One region of the Geobacillus sp. Sah69 genome, then DNA from elsewhere that is predicted to be linked to it. Evidence: a T-box and tRNA genes for the amino acid it is inferred to sense, from the RefSeq annotation. Region 1 holds a T-box; the other holds one or more tRNA genes.
The links. The T-box of region 1 lies ahead of trpS (tryptophan--tRNA ligase). A T-box ahead of a tRNA ligase gene usually reads a tRNA of that ligase, here a tRNA-Trp.

Region 1 (8,532 bases):
CGGCGGCGAGCCCGGGATCGAATACAGCTCCGTATCTTTATGATCAAGGCTCGGCATCGAGGCGAGCAATCCCCAGGTGTACGGATGTTTCGGATTGTAAAAAATTTCATCCACCGTGCCGATCTCCACGATTTTCCCGGCATACATCACCGCCACTCGGTCGGCCATGTTGGCGACAACCCCTAAATCATGGGTGATGAAAATAATCGACATGCCGAGCTTTTTCTGAATGTCTTTCATCAACTCCAAAATTTGCGCCTGAATCGTCACATCCAGCGCGGTCGTCGGTTCATCAGCGATCAAAATTTTCGGATTGCACGCCAAGGCGATGGCGATGACAACACGCTGGCGCATTCCGCCGGAAAATTGGTGCGGGTATTGCTTCATGCGCAGCTCGGCGTTTTTAATGCCGACCAGCTGCAATAGTTCAATCGCCCGTTTGCGCGCTTCCTCTTTCGACAGCTTTTGATGTTTTAAAATTGCTTCCATAATTTGCTTTCCGATCGTCATCGTCGGGTTGAGCGACGTCATCGGATCTTGGAAAATCATTGAAATTTTCGCCCCGCGGATCGATTGCATGTCTTTCTCCGACAGCTTGGTCAAGTCTTTTCCTTCAAATAAAATTTCCCCTTGCTTGATTCGGCTCGGCGGCGTCGGCAACAGGCGCATCAACGCTTTTGAAGTCACTGATTTCCCAGACCCTGACTCGCCGACGATCGCCAGCGTTTCTCCCTTATACAAGTCGAACGTGACGCCGCGAACCGCCTGCACTTCACCGGCGTGGATGTCAAAGGAAATATGCAAATCGTTCACCTGCAAAATTTTCTCCATCGGTTTCACCCCTTCCGTCGGTTATTTGCGCATTTTCGGGTCGAGCGCATCGCGAATTCCGTCTGCCACCAAGTTGAAGCTTAAAATGAGCAAGCTGATGACAACGGCCGGAATAATCATTAAATGCGGATATGTTTGGATCGATTTGTATCCGTCATTGACAAGCGAGCCAAGCGACGCTTCCGGCGGACGGATGCCAAGGCCGATAAAGCTCAAAAACGCCTCAGTGAAGATGGCCGATGGAATCGTGAACATCGTCGTAATAATGATCGGGCCGATGACGTTCGGGATCAAATGTTTGAAAATAAGCCGTGATGTCGGCGCTCCGAGCGTCCTTGCCGCCAGCACGTATTCCATGTTCTTTAATTTCAACACTTGTCCGCGCACGATCCGCGCCATCGTCGTCCAACCGGTAATGACCATCGCCAGCGTGATGGAAATGATTCCAGGCTCAAAAATCAAAATGAACAAAATGACCATAATTAAATACGGGATGCCGTTTAAAATTTCGATGATCCGCTGCATCACATTGTCGACGCGGCCGCCATAGTAGCCGGAAATGCCGCCGTACGCAATCCCGATCAATAAGTCGATCAACGCCGCCAGCAAACCAATGTAAAGGGAGATACGCGTGCCATACCACGTCCTCACCCACAAGTCGCGTCCTAAGTCATCCGTGCCAAACCAATAGTACTCTTTCACGCCGCGCTGTTTATACACATCAACGCCGTTCGCATCCCGGCCGTCAAACGGAAGCCAATGAATATGTTCAAGCACCGGAATTTTCGGTGGAAGTTTCGCATGCCGCAAGTTTTGATCTTTATACGTCCGGTCGCTCGCCATCGGGGCGATGATCGCCATGAGCGCCAAGATGATAATCATCACGAGCCCGACGATCGCTGCCTTGTTTTCCCGAAGACGAAGCCAAGCATCCTGCCAAAACGTCAAGCTTGGACGATTGATTTTTTCCTGCTCACCAACGTTCGGCGGGGCGGGCTGAAACCATTCCGGTGACAGTTGTTCGTATTGTTGTTTCGCCATCATTTTTTCCCTCCCGCTAACCGGATGCGTGGGTCGACAACCCCGTACAACACATCAACGATGAATACTGCCAAAATCAACAAGGCGGAATAAAACAACGTCGTTCCCATAATAACCGGGTAATCGTTCAGTTCAATCGAACGGACAAACTGTTCCCCAAGACCAGGGACAGCAAACAGTTTCTCAATGACAAGCGTTCCCGTCATTAAATTGACGGTCATCGGTCCTAAAATGGTAATGACGGGGATAAGCGAGTTGCGGATGGCGTGCTTGATGATAACCCCCGCCTGGCTGATCCCTTTCGCCCGAGCCGTCAAAATGTAGTCAGAGCTTAACACTTCCAGCATTTCTGTGCGCATAAAACGGGCGATGCTAGCGATGACCCCGACAGACAGCGCCAATGTCGGGAGAATCGTATATTTGAAGCCTTCCCAAAAAGCGACCGGAAGCCATTGCAGTTTCACAGCGATAAAATATTGCAAAAACCCCCCTAACACAAACGACGGGATCGAGGCGCCCAACACCGCAATGACCGTAGCGGTGTAATCTTCCCAATGATTATGTCGAATCGCCGCGACAATTCCGAGAATCAACCCGACGATCGTCCCAAACACAATCGCCTGAAACCCGAGCTGGGCCGACGGGCCGATTCGATCGCTGATGAGCTCTGTCACAGGGCGGTTGTCATATTGGAACGATACCCCCAAGTCTCCTTTCAGCAAATTCCCTAAATATTGAATGTATTGAACCGGCACGGGCTTATCCAATCCGTACTCTTTTAAAATAAGCGCCTTCTGTTCCGGCGTTAATTTCTCTTGGTTCTGAAGCGGCGAACCAGGCAACAGCTTCATTAAAAAGAACGTCAACGTCGCAATGATAAACAACGTGATGATCATATAAACGAACCGCTGAAGCGTATACCGCGCCATGACCGCACCTCCTCTGCTTTTCTATAATCTTCGTTGTTTTTCGACATTTTTCGCCTTGACAGGCAAAAGGAGAGTATATGCCTAGGCATATACTCTCCTCCGCATTTTCAAGAGAACAACGGATTACTCGACATACGCCCATTTCAAGCTGTAGTCGGCGCCGAATGTATGCGTGACGAAGTCTTTGACATACTCGCGTTGCAAATAGGCAGCGCCGCGTTGGTACAGCGGAGCGATCGGCATTCCTTCAAAGACGATTTTTTCTGCTTTCAGCATCGCATCCCAACGAGCTTGCTGATCGTTGGCAAGCGTCGTTTGCGCGTCTTTGATCAGCTTGTCGTATTCAGCGTTCGACCAACCCGTTTGGTTGTGCGGGCTTGTCGACGTCCAAAGCTGCAGGAACGCCATTGGGTCTTGATAGTCCGGCCCCCAGCCGGAGAACGACAAATCATATTGCATGTTGCTTTCGAGCTTCAGTTTTTGTGCAAACGGTTGTTGTTTAATGTTGACCGTCAAGCCCGGCAAGTTTTGTTCAAGCTGCGCTTTCACATACTCGCCGATTTTCTTCGCGCTGTCGTTGTCAAAGTTCAGCAATTCAAGCGTAAATTTGTCTTTGCCCAGCTCTTTTTTCGCTTGCTCCCACAATTTTTTCGCTTCATCCGGATTGTAATTGACCAAATCGCCATTCACATCGCGGAAGTCTTTGCCATCCGGACCGGTGACGAAGTCTTTCGGAACGGTGAACTTCGCCGGAATCGAACCGTTGTTCAAGAGCGTATCGACCATCGCTTGCGTGTCGATGGCCATCGCAATCGCTTTGCGGGCGTTGACGTTGTTCAACGGTTCTTTTTTCGTGTTCATGCGCAGCCAGAAGATCGACGGATCCAATTTCGTATGGAAGTTTTTGTCGTTTTTGTACTTATCCACGAACTCCGCCGTCAAGCCGACGCGGTCCGTTTGTTTTGTTTCATACAAGTTGACGGCTGTCGCCGTGTCTTTCACGACTTTCACATTGACTTTTTCCAGCTTGACGTTGTCTTTGTCCCAGTAGTTCGGGTTTTTCGTATATACCCAACCTTGTTCATGCTTCCACTCGCTCAACACGAATGGGCCATTGTAAAGCGTCGTATTAGCTTCGAGACCGTATTTGTCGCCTTGCGCTTTCACAAATTTTTCGTTTTGCGGCATGAACGTGCCAAACGCCGTCAAGCCGACGAAATACGGAACCGGGTTTTTCAGCTCGACTTTCAAGGTGTAGTCATCAAGGGCTTTGACGCCGACTTGGTCAAGCGGTACCTTGCCTGTGTTGGCTTCTTCGGCGTTTTTAATGTCGTACATAATGTACGCATATTCCGATTTCGTCTTCGGATCAAGCACGCGCTTCCAAGCGAATTCGAAATCGTGCGCCGTCACCGGATCGCCGTTCGACCACTTCGCATCTTGGCGAAGCTTGAACGTATACGTTTTGCCGTCTTGGCTCACTTCATAGCTTTCCGCGATCCCTGGCACCGGTTTGTTGTCTTTGCCTAAACGGTACAGACCTTCCATGACGTTGTTCAGCACGATAAACGATACTTGGTCGGTGGCCATCGCCGAATCAAGCGTCGGAATTTCTGAGGAATCAAGCAAGTTCAGCACCTGCTCCTTTTTCTCCGCCGGCTTTTCGCCGCCCTGGCCGCCTTGGGCGTTGTCGTTGTCCTTGCCCCCGCCGCAAGCCGCGAGGAACGTTGACAGCGCGAGAAGCAGGACGAGGAAGAAAGAAAATCGCTTCTTCACTAAAAACCCCCCTTAGGTTTATGTAGTGTATTACAAATCTTCTGAACCGTTTGATTTCAGAAGATTGTACTTACATCGCTTATTATATCCTGTGATAGTATATTTGAAAAGGATTTTTTATTTCCTTAAAATAAAAAAATTCAAACTACTTACAAACGGGAGAGGATCGGATTGCATTTACACCTGCATTGTAACGACTTTTGCCACCATTGTAAACAAAAAATTTCTGCCTACAGAAAAAAGAAAACGATTACAATATGGTTTTTTTGCCCTTCCTTTCAGCTTCGAAGCAAATCTCTCCTGAACTTCCAGGTTATTCTATATTTTTCAATATAATTTTGTTAATAATTTTGACAATCTTCCCGCCCACATGATTTATGATAAAATAAGCAGTGAGAAGGGAAAGGCGGGAACAGACGATATGAAACAAACGGCTGTGCGGACTGGATGGCTCGTCGTTGCGATGCTGGCGGCAAGCGCACTCATCGTAATAGGGCAAGGAGCATGGAGTACGGTGGCCTTTATTAACGTTTCGTTTTTGCTCTCCCTTTTGCCTCTGTCGCTTGGCGGGCTTTTGTTTGTTTATGAACGCGGGTTTTTCAGCGGATTCGCATACGGGTTTCGCCGATTGCGCAGGAATCGAACGAAGGTGGAGCGGTATCTTGAGGAAGCGGCAGCAGAACATGAATCGGATGAGCTGCTCGGTCCGCGGCGTTTCGCCATCACGTATCCGCTTCTCTTTTCTGGTCTGCTTCTGTTTTTGGCGATGATTGCCGCCGGATATGCCGTGCAATAAGGTTGCAACAGCTGAATGTTTTCCGTATAATATAAGGCAAATCTAGGATCAACCGAGCGATGAGAAAGAAGAGTACATATTGGCGATGCCTTCAGAGAGCTTGTGGAAGGTGCGAACAAGCGGCTAGCCATATGGAATGGGCTTTCGAGCTTCCCGCCGAACCGGCGACGCAGTAGGCGAGGACGTTCCCCGCGTTACAGGGGGCCATGCGCAAAGCATGGGCTGAGCGATTGCGCTTCTTGACGCAATAAATAGGGTGGCACCGCGGTCCTACCGTCCCTATCAGAGGGCTGGCAGGGCCTTTTTTATTTTTGGCTTGAGGGAGTGAAGATCGATGAAAACCATTTTTTCCGGCATTCAGCCAAGCGGCGTCATCACCATTGGCAACTATATTGGGGCGCTGCGGCAGTTTGTCGAGCTGCAGCATGAATACAACTGCTATTTTTGCATCGTTGACCAACACGCCATTACCGTTTGGCAAGACCCACACGAACTGCGGCAAAACATCCGCCGCCTCGCCGCTTTGTATTTGGCCGTCGGCATCGACCCGACGCAAGCGACGTTGTTCATCCAGTCAGAAGTGCCGGCGCACGCTCAAGCCGCTTGGATGCTGCAGTGCATCGTTTATATCGGCGAACTTGAGCGGATGACGCAATTTAAAGAAAAATCGGCCGGCAAAGAGGCGGTCAGCGCCGGGCTGCTCACGTACCCGCCGCTGATGGCCGCTGACATTTTGCTTTATAACACCGACATCGTCCCGGTCGGCGAAGACCAAAAGCAGCATATCGAATTGACGCGGGATCTGGCCGAGCGCTTCAACAAACGGTATGGCGAGCTGTTCACGATCCCTGAGGCGCGCATTCCGAAAGTCGGCGCCCGCATCATGTCGCTTGTCGACCCGACGAAAAAAATGAGCAAATCCGACCCCAACCCGAAAGCGTACATCACACTGCTTGACGATGCGAAAACGATCGAGAAGAAGATCAAAAGCGCGGTCACCGACTCGGAAGGAACGATTCGCTACGACAAAGAAGCGAAGCCAGGCATTTCGAACTTGCTCAATATTTATTCGACGCTATCCGGTCAATCGATCGAGGAGTTGGAGCGGCAATACGAAGGAAAAGGATACGGCGTCTTCAAAGCAGACCTCGCTCAAGTCGTCATCGAAACGCTTCGACCGATTCAAGAGCGGTATCACCATTGGACGGAAAGCGAGGAGCTTGACCGCGTGTTGGATGAAGGGGCGGAAAAAGCAAATCGGGTTGCATCGGAAATGGTGCGCAAAATGGAGCAAGCCATGGGGCTCGGGCGGCGGCGGTAAATAGCCGCATCCAGCGAAGCCATACAAAAACGGGCAGGCGCCTATCGCCTTGGCCCGTTTTTTAATTGACTTTTGGTTCTTGCTCCATTTCCCACAGTTTTTCGAAAAATGGCTGCCCTTTGATCAAGTTTTCGCACAGCTGCTCATGCCGTTCGGACCACCCGTATTTCGTCTCGTTATACAATTGTTCCCACGCTTCATCAAAAGACATTTTTTGAATAGCGGCGTATTTTTCCGGCGCCCATTCCGTATACCAATAGCGCATCTGGGCAGTATTTTTTGTCGAATAAAGCTGGTCAAGCGCCATAAACAACAGCTGTTTCAACTGCCGCTCTTTGCGCGTGAGTCCGCACATCAGTTCCGGAGCCGGCGATAAAATGTGGTATTCTTTTTCATACCTCGGCAGCGGATAGTCCCGTTCCTCCGCTTCGGCCGCCACTTCGTAGACGAGTTGTTCCTGACGCGGAATGAGACGGCTTTTGCGAATCGGGATTTGATAACCGATTGTATCGACAGCCAAAACGCCGGCGCCGTCCGTGACAACGAAACAATAGTCCAGCTGAATGCGTTCATGGTTTTTGCGGACATACGCCTTCTGATGTACATCGTCTAGCAGCGGTTTTGGAAGATCGGACAAGCTGTTTTCAATGTAATGAAACAGGGCCGGGGATACTTTTAACAGCGGCACTTGGTCGAGCAGCTCGATTTGATCGTCCTTGCGCCATTCATGGAAATGACAGACGTTGTATCCGTTCTCTTCTCCTTCAAACCAGTTGACCCAAATGTCGTGCAGATAAAGCATGCGAGACCCCTCACTTCCAGACGTGTTTGTCCATCAGTATAGGCAGAGGTGGGGAATTTTATTCCATTTCATCCTCTTTTCCCCTCTAGGGGCTGCGGCTTGGAAACGTCAAGCTCCCCCACATCAAAAGAAGGCCAATAGGGAATAAATAACATTCCACCCTTGTCGAAATATAAGATAAGTATTCGTGAAAACCACGCTCTGGAGTGATGATGTTCAAATAGGCGATCACCATCATGCCGCCGACGACTGAAAAACCGAAACCGACCAAATAAAAAAACAGGCGGACCACCGGGCTTTCCCTTCCTTCTTGTCCACATCCTTGTTCTACATATATGTCGGCGCCATGGACAACATGCCTGTTTGCGCCCGATGCCCCTAAGATTCTTGTGATAACCGGACAGCGGCGTCCGCCATGCGGTTTCGAGCTAAGACGCTCCTTGCTGTTTGCCTGAAAAGCCCGCCAACTCCGCGATGTCTTTCGCTTCCATCTTCATCAATTGGGCGAGCGAATAGCCTCTTTCTAGGCAACGACGGATGATGGCATACCCAACGGCATAGCCCCCCATTTTCGGATGCCATCCAAGCCCGTACAAAATGCGGGAAGTATGCGGATGCGAAACGGGCAAATGTTGGTTCGGGACAATATAACGCCGCCAAAACCGTTCCATCTCCCGATCGGTGTAATACTTCGTCCATCCCGCACACTGCTTGACGCCGACTGTCTCGGCGACGGCATGCTCCGCCAATCCTTCCATCACGACGGCATCCAGCAACGTCGCATCTTCGCCTTCGTTCGGCAACTGCTTGAGACGGCATACATGGTTGTATTCATGCGCCACCAACGCGGCGATCTCCTCGTCGCCATGATCCGGCAGCAAGAAGAAAAACAATTTATCAGCAAACGCCACCCCGCCTTTTCCTTGGAATTCGCGCACAAGCTTCCAGTTTTCGTCATCGGCCGGCAGCAAACATACCGGAACGTCTGGCCCCTTCCATATCCCCCGTTGCCGTTCATACAAACGGCCAAGACGTT
Region 2 (8,532 bases), on a different contig from region 1:
GACTGATTTCCAACTCGCTCGCCCTCTTGTCCGATTCGGTCCATATGGCATCCGATGTATTGGCGCTTGGATTGAGCATGGTCGCCCTCTACATGGCAACGCGCCCGCCGAACCGCCGCTTTACGTTCGGTTTTTTGCGATTTGAAATCATCACATCGTTTTTGAACGGGCTGACGTTGGCCGTCATTGCGCTGTGGATTTTATGGGAAGGCATTCAGCGTTTTCTTCATCCTGAACCGATCAACTTTCGTCTTATGCTCGGAATCGCGGCGATCGGCCTCATCGTTAACTTGACGTTGACCATCGTCTTAAGCCGGAGCACGAAAGAAGAAGACAACTTGAACGTTCAGAGCGCCCTTTGGCATTTCATCGGCGACTTAATCAGCTCGATCGGCGTCATCGTGTCCGCGCTGCTCATTTACTTCACCGGCTGGACGATTTTCGATCCGATCATCAGCCTCGTGATCGCCGCCATCATTTTCACAGGCGGGGCGAAAATTATGCGTGAATCGTATCTCATCTTAATGGAAGCCGTACCTGATGGGTTCGATCTCGAACAAATCCGCGCCGACATTCGACAGATCGAAGGGGTCGAAGACGTGCACGACATGCATTTATGGGCCATCTCCACCGACCATTACTCGCTGTCGGCCCATGTGTTTGTCAGCGAGCACATCCAGCCGCTTTGTGTCATTTTGGCGGTGAATGAAATGCTGAAGGAAAAATACGGCATTGAGCATGCCACGATCCAAGTCGAGCACGCCATGCTCCACGACCATGGCCAATATGGCCGGGCGTTTTTGGAGAAAAAAGCTTCCCATGAATAGGAAATGCCGCCTCTGCTTTGAATGGCATGGGCGGCTTTTTCGTTTGTCCATTTTCCCTTTCAAACAAAAAGGAATCAATACGATCCGCGGCGAACATATAGAGTCATCATGCCGAAGGAAGGGATGCCTCATGGGAATCGGAACGATCTTCTCGTTTTTCAGCGTCGCCATATTGCTTACATTGGCGCCGGGCCCGGACATTTTATTCGTCATCGCCCAAAGCGTGTCGCAAGGCAAACACGCAGGCATCGCCACCGCGCTCGGGCTGTGCACCGGCCTGCTTGTCCATATCAGCGCGGCGGTGCTCGGCGTCTCGGCTGTCATTTACCAATCCGCCTTGGCCTTTGCCGTCGTCAAATATGCAGGCGCTGTGTATTTGCTGTACCTGGCCTGGCAGGCGTTCCGTGAACGAGACGAGGGCCTCTCCTTTGGGAGGCAGAAGCCAATGGCATACGCCTCGCTGTACAAAAAAGGCATTGTCATGAACGTGCTCAATCCGAAAGTGTCGCTCTTCTTTTTGGCGCTCCTGCCGCAGTTCGTTGATCCGTCAGCGGGCCAGATCCCGCAGCAAATGCTCGTATTAGGCGTCATCTTTCTCGTTCAAGCTCTCGCTGTCTTCACCTTAGTGAGCATCGGTGCGGAAAAACTGCGCCAATGGCTCTCGGCCCACACCGCCATCACTAGGCGAATCCATTGGCTCAAAGGCGCCATCTTCGCGCTGATCGGCATCCAAATCGCCGTCAGCGAGCGGTCGTAGCGGAAGAAAAAAGAGGGCGGCTGCCCTCTTTTCTGCTCATCTCCACAACAGTGCCGCGCCTCCCAATATGAGGAGCAGGGAGAGAAATAGCACCCATGTTGACCAAAGATCGATCATTTCAAAAAACAAGACTATTCTCCGCTCACGCCCCTCCTTCTTCTTGTATTCTTCCCACTGCTGCTTAATGATCACGATCCCAAACGGAAACACCCCGATTCCCGCCACAAGGAGAATCACCGCTATTCCTTTGTCATCCGTCCCCATTCCTCTAGCCAACCTCCGCACCGAATCACCGCCCGCGCTTTCAGGCAGGTGAGGATCATGCTTTCTGACGCCGTTCGCCCTCGCTCACGACGCTTTCGTTTGCAGCAGCTTCACACCAAGCCCGATAAACACGATCCCTGTCAATCGATTGACAAGAAGCGCCATTTTCGCGTTTTGACGCATCCGTTTCGTCGCTAGCGCGGCGACATAGACGACGCCAAGCCCCCACAGCGTGCTCGTCACCACGAACGAAACGCCGAGCAGCAGAAACGGAAGCGGGCCGTATGGCTGATCCGTTTGAATGAATTGCGGCAAAAACGAAAGGAAAAACAACGCCACTTTCGGATTCATCACATTCGTCGTCACGCCTTGCTAATAAATCTTGTTCAGCTTCATCGGCGCCAGTTCCTCGGACTCCAACGCTGGCGGCGTCGACTGCCGCATCATTTTGATGCCAAGATACACCAAATACGCTGCGCCAGCGATTTTCACAGCCGTAAATAAGACAACCGACTGCTGCAAAATCACCGCCAAGCCAAACGCAGCGAGCAACGTATGAATGAACACCCCCGTCGAAATGCCCAACACCGAATACACGCCCGCTTTTCTCCCTTGCGCCACACTGCGCCCCATAATATACATCGTATCCACTCCCGGAGTGGCATGCATCAAAATCGACGCCAGCAAATACATCCCGTAACTTGTAATGCCTAACACATGTCTCCCTCCTGACCAAGCTAGCAAACAATCATCCATGGACAGTGGCACTGCTTTCGGGCAATGTTACAAAAGGTGGGGGGCTTCACCACAGATACAGTGACAAAATCGTTCCGTTTTCCAAAACGAATGATCCCAAGAACCTCGATGTCCACCGGCCTTCGAAAAAGCAGATGATGGGTAGCGCCCGGTCGGACAAGCAGCGCTTCCCCAATCGAACATCTTTTTTCCTTCCATGACCGCCCGCTCAACGAAAGCGGCTGTTTTTCACTGTCCTTGTTAGAAGTGAACTGCCCACCACCTACGCTTCGCTTAGAGGCAGGGGCTTCAAGCGACTTGTGCGTGTTCACTGAACGGTAAGCCACAAACAAGAACCCTTTACGCTTCCCTTCGTTCCAAAGGTGTCGGTTTGAACCATAGACGATCATATTCATCGGCGATGGCCAACCGAAATTCATCTCCCACCTACTCATTGATCGATCGCTCTTCACATTCCTTGAGGTGGGAGACTTCTTTCGGAAATGACGTTAACGTAAAAGATCTTCTTCTCATCGTCAGTCAAAAAGGCGATATTTTCGAAATGGAAAAAATGGCAGTAGCGCCAGAAATACTTTTAGTCACATTTTCGTGTCACCTAAAAGGCCGGTAAAAAACGGCTGTCACGAGCAAATCAGCGGCATTTCGCCGAAAAAGAAGATTGATTCCGCAAGGTTGTTCTAATTAAGAAACAGCTGGAACTAGCAGTATTTTATACGAAATCACCTGCCTCCTAAATCACCTGCTATTTTTCCAACCTCTTCTTAACGTCCAGATTTTTCTAGCTCTTTCGAATGGTTTGTTTTCGTTTCTTTCCAAGACAACAGCGTAAGTTCGTATTGGGCAAACCCGTTGGACAATGTCGCCACATAGCGGATGCGGCTGTCTGGCGGCAAATATTTTTGTGCTTCCAGTGACGATTCAAAGGAAACGGTCACCGATGCTTTCCCTTTCACTGGCGCAAAGGTCCAGTTGCCGTCCACGGACGGGTTGATCGTTCCGTTTTCGCGAATATAATCGATGATCACTTGCCGGTTTTCATCCGGCGCGGCCAAAATCGTGTTTTTCCCGCCCGGATTGATGATCCGGTTCGTCGTCGCCCGATAGTTGTTCGTCGCAACGATAAATTCCATCTTCGCCGTCACCGGTTTGCCTTGGAATCGCAAGTTTTTAATGCGGTTTGCTTTCGGATTGATCACATTTTGGTTTTTGTCGTATTTCGCCGGCTCGGTGACATCGATCTCGTACGTCACGCCATCAATAATGTCGAAGTTGTACGTCGGGAAGTCGTTGTTGACAAGCGGCTGAATGCCTGTCTTGTTCGGGTCGATTTGGTTGAATTGTCCCGCCGACCACTCAAGCCATTCTTTCAACTCGGCTCCCGTAATTTTCAGCGCATACACCGTGTTTGGATACAAGTACAAATCGGCGACGTTTTTAATGGCGATTTCCCCTGCCGGAATATCCGTGTAATAGCTCGGTCCACCGCGCCCGCCGGCCTTGAACGGAGCGCCGGCTGACAGCACCGGAAGGCCTTCATACTGCGTCCCTTTTAACATTTTTTCCACATACCACTTTTGGGCGTTCGTGACGATTTGCACGGACGGATCATCTTGAACGAGTGCAAAATAGCTGTTGATCGGGCTCGTAGTTTTTCCAACCGGGCTGCGGACGTACTGGATCGTCGCTTCGTGCTCCGCCTGAATGGCCTGCTCGACGGCCGAATCGCTGTCAACCAACGGCGTTTTCGTCGCCTTGTCATACACTGGACGGAGTTGGGCTTTCGCTTGCGTCACTTTCCATTTTCCGTCGACTTGCTCGACCGTCAAGTCGATCACGCCGAGCGTATCGCCCCATGAACCCGGCATCGTCACCGGAACGCCACTAAAATGCGCAGCTTGACGACGTCCCGCTCCTCCGCGCCTACCGCCGTCGGCCCAAACGAAGGAGCCAGCAGCCCCAACGCCAACACCACGCTCGCCGCCGCGTATTTCTTCCGTTTTTTCAATGTCCATCTCCCACTCATCAAATCATTGTCATCTTTCTGCGCCCGCATAGCGCGCTCGAAGACCGGGTGCCGGTCGTCATCCCGGAGCTCGCCGAGCTATCGCATATGTCGGCCCAGTGAACGAAGCTGATCACCATGGCACAAGCGTTTCTCCAACAAGAGACAACCTGACCTTTTTGTCCTCCTGAGCCCGTCGAAGAGAAAACCTGCCGGATTCGGCGAAGCGAACCCTTGACCAACCGAACACCGCCAAAGGTAACATTCGATAAAGGCAAGGGCGGCTTTTCGATTGCCTCCGTTATTCCCCCATTCTTTGTTGTCCCTTGACAATAATATTTTATTTTAAATATTAAGGAAATAAAATAAAAAATTAGATTCATGATTAACTTCTCAAACTTGCTTACTCCATCGCCTTACGAATATGCTCTGGAATCATCACTACTTCTGTCGTGATCACAGGTTCGTTATATTCCTCATCAATACACTCATACCAGAACGCCAAATGTTTTTTATCAATTTCGTGTTCGGACTCTTCTACGGAAATCCCGCCTTCTCCCTGAACAGAGAACCAGTAAAGAAACTCTCCTTCCTCATTTCGCTCGCGGAAGATCGCTTCGACATGCATTTTTTCATCTTTGAGCGTCAACAGCACCTCGTTCATATGTGTGTTTAATAATTCCATCCATTCATCCACCCGCTTCGATTTTCCTTCCTTTACGCGAAATTTGCTTAATTCTACTTTCATCTCATGCTTCCACCTTTCTATTTATTGATGAGCTTCAAAATATAGAAAGAAAGCAGTATATCTTGTATGCCATGCCGAAAACGGTGGAGATAAGCGTCGCATAATAGTCATCAATGTGACCGTGCGCCACATGCCAGACAACTAACAGAAAAATGATATAGCATACTACATCGAGCAGCATCCCTTGCTTAGACGTTCGTTTTTCACCTTATCTTTCTACTCTATTTCGCTTCCTATCTATATAATTCCTTCTATAATTTTACACTTAACTATATAAATGCACCTTGAAAAGTTAACCTTTGCATCACGCTGCACACCCCAAGCATCGAAGCACCTCTTCCGGTTGTTGATCTATATATTCCATAAACCGGGCAATGGCTTGGTCAATATCCATTTGATCTTTGTGAAACACATTGGCAATGACCGCATCCTTGAGCCATTTCCACAAGCGTTCGATGGGATTCAGCTGTGGGGAATAAGGAGGTAAAAAGATCAAGTGAAACGATTCCCCTTCTTGGCGCAAGAAATCTCTCACCATTTTGGCATGGTGGATGCGGGCATTGTCGAGCACGAGCACGATCAGCTGGTCTGGATAACGGCTCTTCAAGATCTTTAAAAAATCCAAAAACGTCGTCGCATTCGCAGCGACTGCTCGATGAAGAACGGTGTCCCCATTGAGCACATTCACCGCCCCAAATACAGAAACGTGGGCATGATGGCCGTACGTAGGCACTTTCCATTTCACCTCACCGAACACGATTGTACGCACACGATTTTCTTTTCTCGAATCGTATTCAGTAAATAAAAAAACAAGAGATTTCACTTACGTGAAACCCCTTGTCCCTAAAGCCTTCTTCCTATTTTCGATGCCGATGGTGGGAGTCGAACCCACACGGGCAAAGCCCACACGATTTTGAGTCGTGCGCGTCTGCCAATTCCGCCACATCGGCGCGACATGCATTATTTTATCACATTACTTCATGTCTGTCAACACTTTTTATATTCATTAGATGGAGGCGGCACCCGGATTCGAACCGGGGGTAAAGGTTTTGCAGACCTCTGCCTTACCACTTGGCTATGCCGCCTTGATCGAGAGCGGAAGACGGGACTCGAACCCGCGACCCTCACCTTGGCAAGGTGGTGTTCTACCACTGAACTACTTCCGCGTCATTGGCTGGGGTAGCTGGATTCGAACCAACGCATCACGGAGTCAAAGTCCGTTGCCTTACCGCTTGGCTATACCCCAACGCCGAAAAGTGAAGGGCGACTAGTGGGAATCGAACCCACGCATGCCAGAGCCACAATCTGGTGCGTTAACCACTTCGCCATAGTCGCCATAATGATAATCAAAATGGCAGGGGCAGTAGGAATCGAACCCACACCGGAGGTTTTGGAGACCTCTGTTCTACCATTAAACTATGCCCCTTTAATCATGGTGGAGGGGGACGGATTCGAACCGCCGAACCCAAAGGGAGCGGATTTACAGTCCGCCGCGTTTAGCCACTTCGCTACCCCTCCAAAGAATGGTGCCGACTGCAGGACTTGAACCCGCAACCTACTGATTACGATTCAGTTGCTCTACCAATTGAGCTAAGTCGGCATAACTATGATATAAATCGCGGCTCATTGTTCATTTGTTGTGTCCCTTCCTCTACCAGCCAACTCGAAGAAGCTGGATGCGTCGGGACAACTCGCAACCGATTCGATGAAGCGGATGCTCGTCTCTACCAATTGAGCTAAGTTGGCATACATATGATGCACATTATTGTTATATGGTGGCTCGGGACGGAATCGAACCGCCGACACAAGGATTTTCAGTCCTTTGCTCTACCGACTGAGCTACCGAGCCATATTAAGTTTTTCATTGCTTTGCTTGTACTGCACCGTGTCTCTTCCTCTACAAGCTGATTCGAGGAAGCCAGATGTGTTGAGGCAACTCCAACTGAACTACTGAGCTGTCTCTTTTCATAATTTTGAAACAATGGCGGTCCCGACGGGACTCGAACCCGCGATCTCCTGCGTGACAGGCAGGCATGTTAACCACTACACTACGGGACCAATTTTGGTTGCGGGGGCAGGATTTGAACCTGCGACCTTCGGGTTATGAGCCCGACGAGCTACCGGACTGCTCCACCCCGCGGCGATAGGAAAGTAAATTAATTTGCACAATGTTCTTAGCGTTGTTATCCGTTACCTCTTCCTCTACAAGCTGATTCAAAGATGCCAGATGCGTCGAGGTAACTCGAAGTGAATTCGATGAAGCAAAGGCTCGTCGCTCCACTCCACAACGATTAAAAATGGTGGAGGATGACGGGATCGAACCGCCGACCCCTTGCTTGTAAGGCAAGTGCTCTCCCAGCTGAGCTAATCCTCCACGAAGAAGTGACCCGTACGGGATTCGAACCCGTGTTACCGCCGTGAAAGGGCGGTGTCTTAACCACTTGACCAACGGGCCATGTTGATGAATCATGGCGGAGAGCAAGGGATTCGAACCCTTGAGGCGCTATTCACGCCTACACGATTTCCAATCGTGCTCCTTCGACCACTCGGACAGCTCTCCACGATGGCTCCGCAGGCAGGATTCGAACCTGCGACCAATCGGTTAACAGCCGATTGCTCTACCACTGAGCTACTGCGGAATGACATCACTTTAGACATTTATTATTATAATGATTCGCGTTGAGCTGTCAAGGACTTTTTTTCATTCCTTCAAAACTAGATAACCGTCGGAAGAAGCCGCTTATAGGTCAAGCCCTCGATCGATTAGTATCCGTCAGCTCCACGTGTCGCCACGCTTCCACCTCGGACCTATCGACCTCGTCATCTTCGAGGGATCTTACCCGCCTGACGCGGTGGGAAATCTCATCTTGAGGGGGGCTTCACGCTTAGATGCTTTCAGCGCTTATCCCGTCCGCACATAGCTACCCAGCGGTGCCCCTGGCGGGACAACTGGTACACCAGCGGTGCGTCCATCCCGGTCCTCTCGTACTAAGGACAGCTCCTCTCAAATTTCCTGCGCCCGCGACGGATAGGGACCGAACTGTCTCACGACGTTCTGAACCCAGCTCGCGTACCGCTTTAATGGGCGAACAGCCCAACCCTTGGGACCGACTACAGCCCCAGGATGCGATGAGCCGACATCGAGGTGCCAAACCTCCCCGTCGATGTGGACTCTTGG

Region 2: it has a tRNA-Trp gene. The T-box ahead of trpS (tryptophan--tRNA ligase) is inferred to sense a tRNA for this amino acid. The anticodon was not compared.

What each region holds. Positions count from the first base shown of each region.
Region 1 covers NZ_LLKS01000019.1:235,990-244,521, forward strand. Annotated here, with positions in the region: gene AP057_RS03070 (ABC transporter ATP-binding protein) at 1-831, opposite strand, end outside; gene opp3C (oligopeptide ABC transporter permease) at 853-1,875, opposite strand; gene opp3b (oligopeptide ABC transporter permease) at 1,872-2,801, opposite strand; gene AP057_RS03085 (peptide ABC transporter substrate-binding protein) at 2,925-4,577, opposite strand; gene AP057_RS03090 (DUF3899 domain-containing protein) at 4,999-5,373, shown strand; T-box leader at 5,424-5,657, shown strand; gene trpS (tryptophan--tRNA ligase) at 5,708-6,694, shown strand; gene AP057_RS03100 (YjbA family protein) at 6,756-7,496, opposite strand; gene AP057_RS03105 (hypothetical protein) at 7,582-7,788, opposite strand; gene AP057_RS03110 (DUF2268 domain-containing protein) at 7,925-8,532, opposite strand, start outside.
Region 2 covers NZ_LLKS01000001.1:1,940-10,471, forward strand. Annotated here, with positions in the region: gene AP057_RS00010 (cation diffusion facilitator family transporter) at 1-827, shown strand, start outside; gene AP057_RS00015 (LysE family translocator) at 958-1,584, shown strand; gene AP057_RS00020 (hypothetical protein) at 1,621-1,848, opposite strand; partial or broken gene AP057_RS00025 (LysE family translocator) at 1,933-2,565, opposite strand; partial or broken gene AP057_RS00035 (bifunctional 2',3'-cyclic-nucleotide 2'-phosphodiesterase/3'-nucleotidase) at 3,378-4,487, opposite strand; gene AP057_RS17330 (hypothetical protein) at 4,472-4,609, opposite strand; gene AP057_RS00040 (DUF6176 family protein) at 5,010-5,354, opposite strand; gene AP057_RS00045 (IS630 family transposase) at 5,659-6,177, opposite strand; tRNA gene AP057_RS00050 (tRNA-Leu) at 6,222-6,304, opposite strand; tRNA gene AP057_RS00055 (tRNA-Cys) at 6,366-6,439, opposite strand; tRNA gene AP057_RS00060 (tRNA-Gly) at 6,449-6,520, opposite strand; tRNA gene AP057_RS00065 (tRNA-Gln) at 6,526-6,600, opposite strand; tRNA gene AP057_RS00070 (tRNA-His) at 6,617-6,689, opposite strand; tRNA gene AP057_RS00075 (tRNA-Trp) at 6,707-6,780, opposite strand; tRNA gene AP057_RS00080 (tRNA-Tyr) at 6,788-6,872, opposite strand; tRNA gene AP057_RS00085 (tRNA-Thr) at 6,879-6,954, opposite strand; tRNA gene AP057_RS00090 (tRNA-Phe) at 7,128-7,203, opposite strand; tRNA gene AP057_RS00095 (tRNA-Asp) at 7,337-7,412, opposite strand; tRNA gene AP057_RS00100 (tRNA-Met) at 7,418-7,494, opposite strand; tRNA gene AP057_RS00105 (tRNA-Val) at 7,653-7,728, opposite strand; tRNA gene AP057_RS00110 (tRNA-Glu) at 7,738-7,809, opposite strand; tRNA gene AP057_RS00115 (tRNA-Ser) at 7,824-7,914, opposite strand; tRNA gene AP057_RS00120 (tRNA-Asn) at 7,919-7,993, opposite strand; partial or broken rRNA gene AP057_RS00125 (23S ribosomal RNA) at 8,098-8,532, opposite strand, start outside.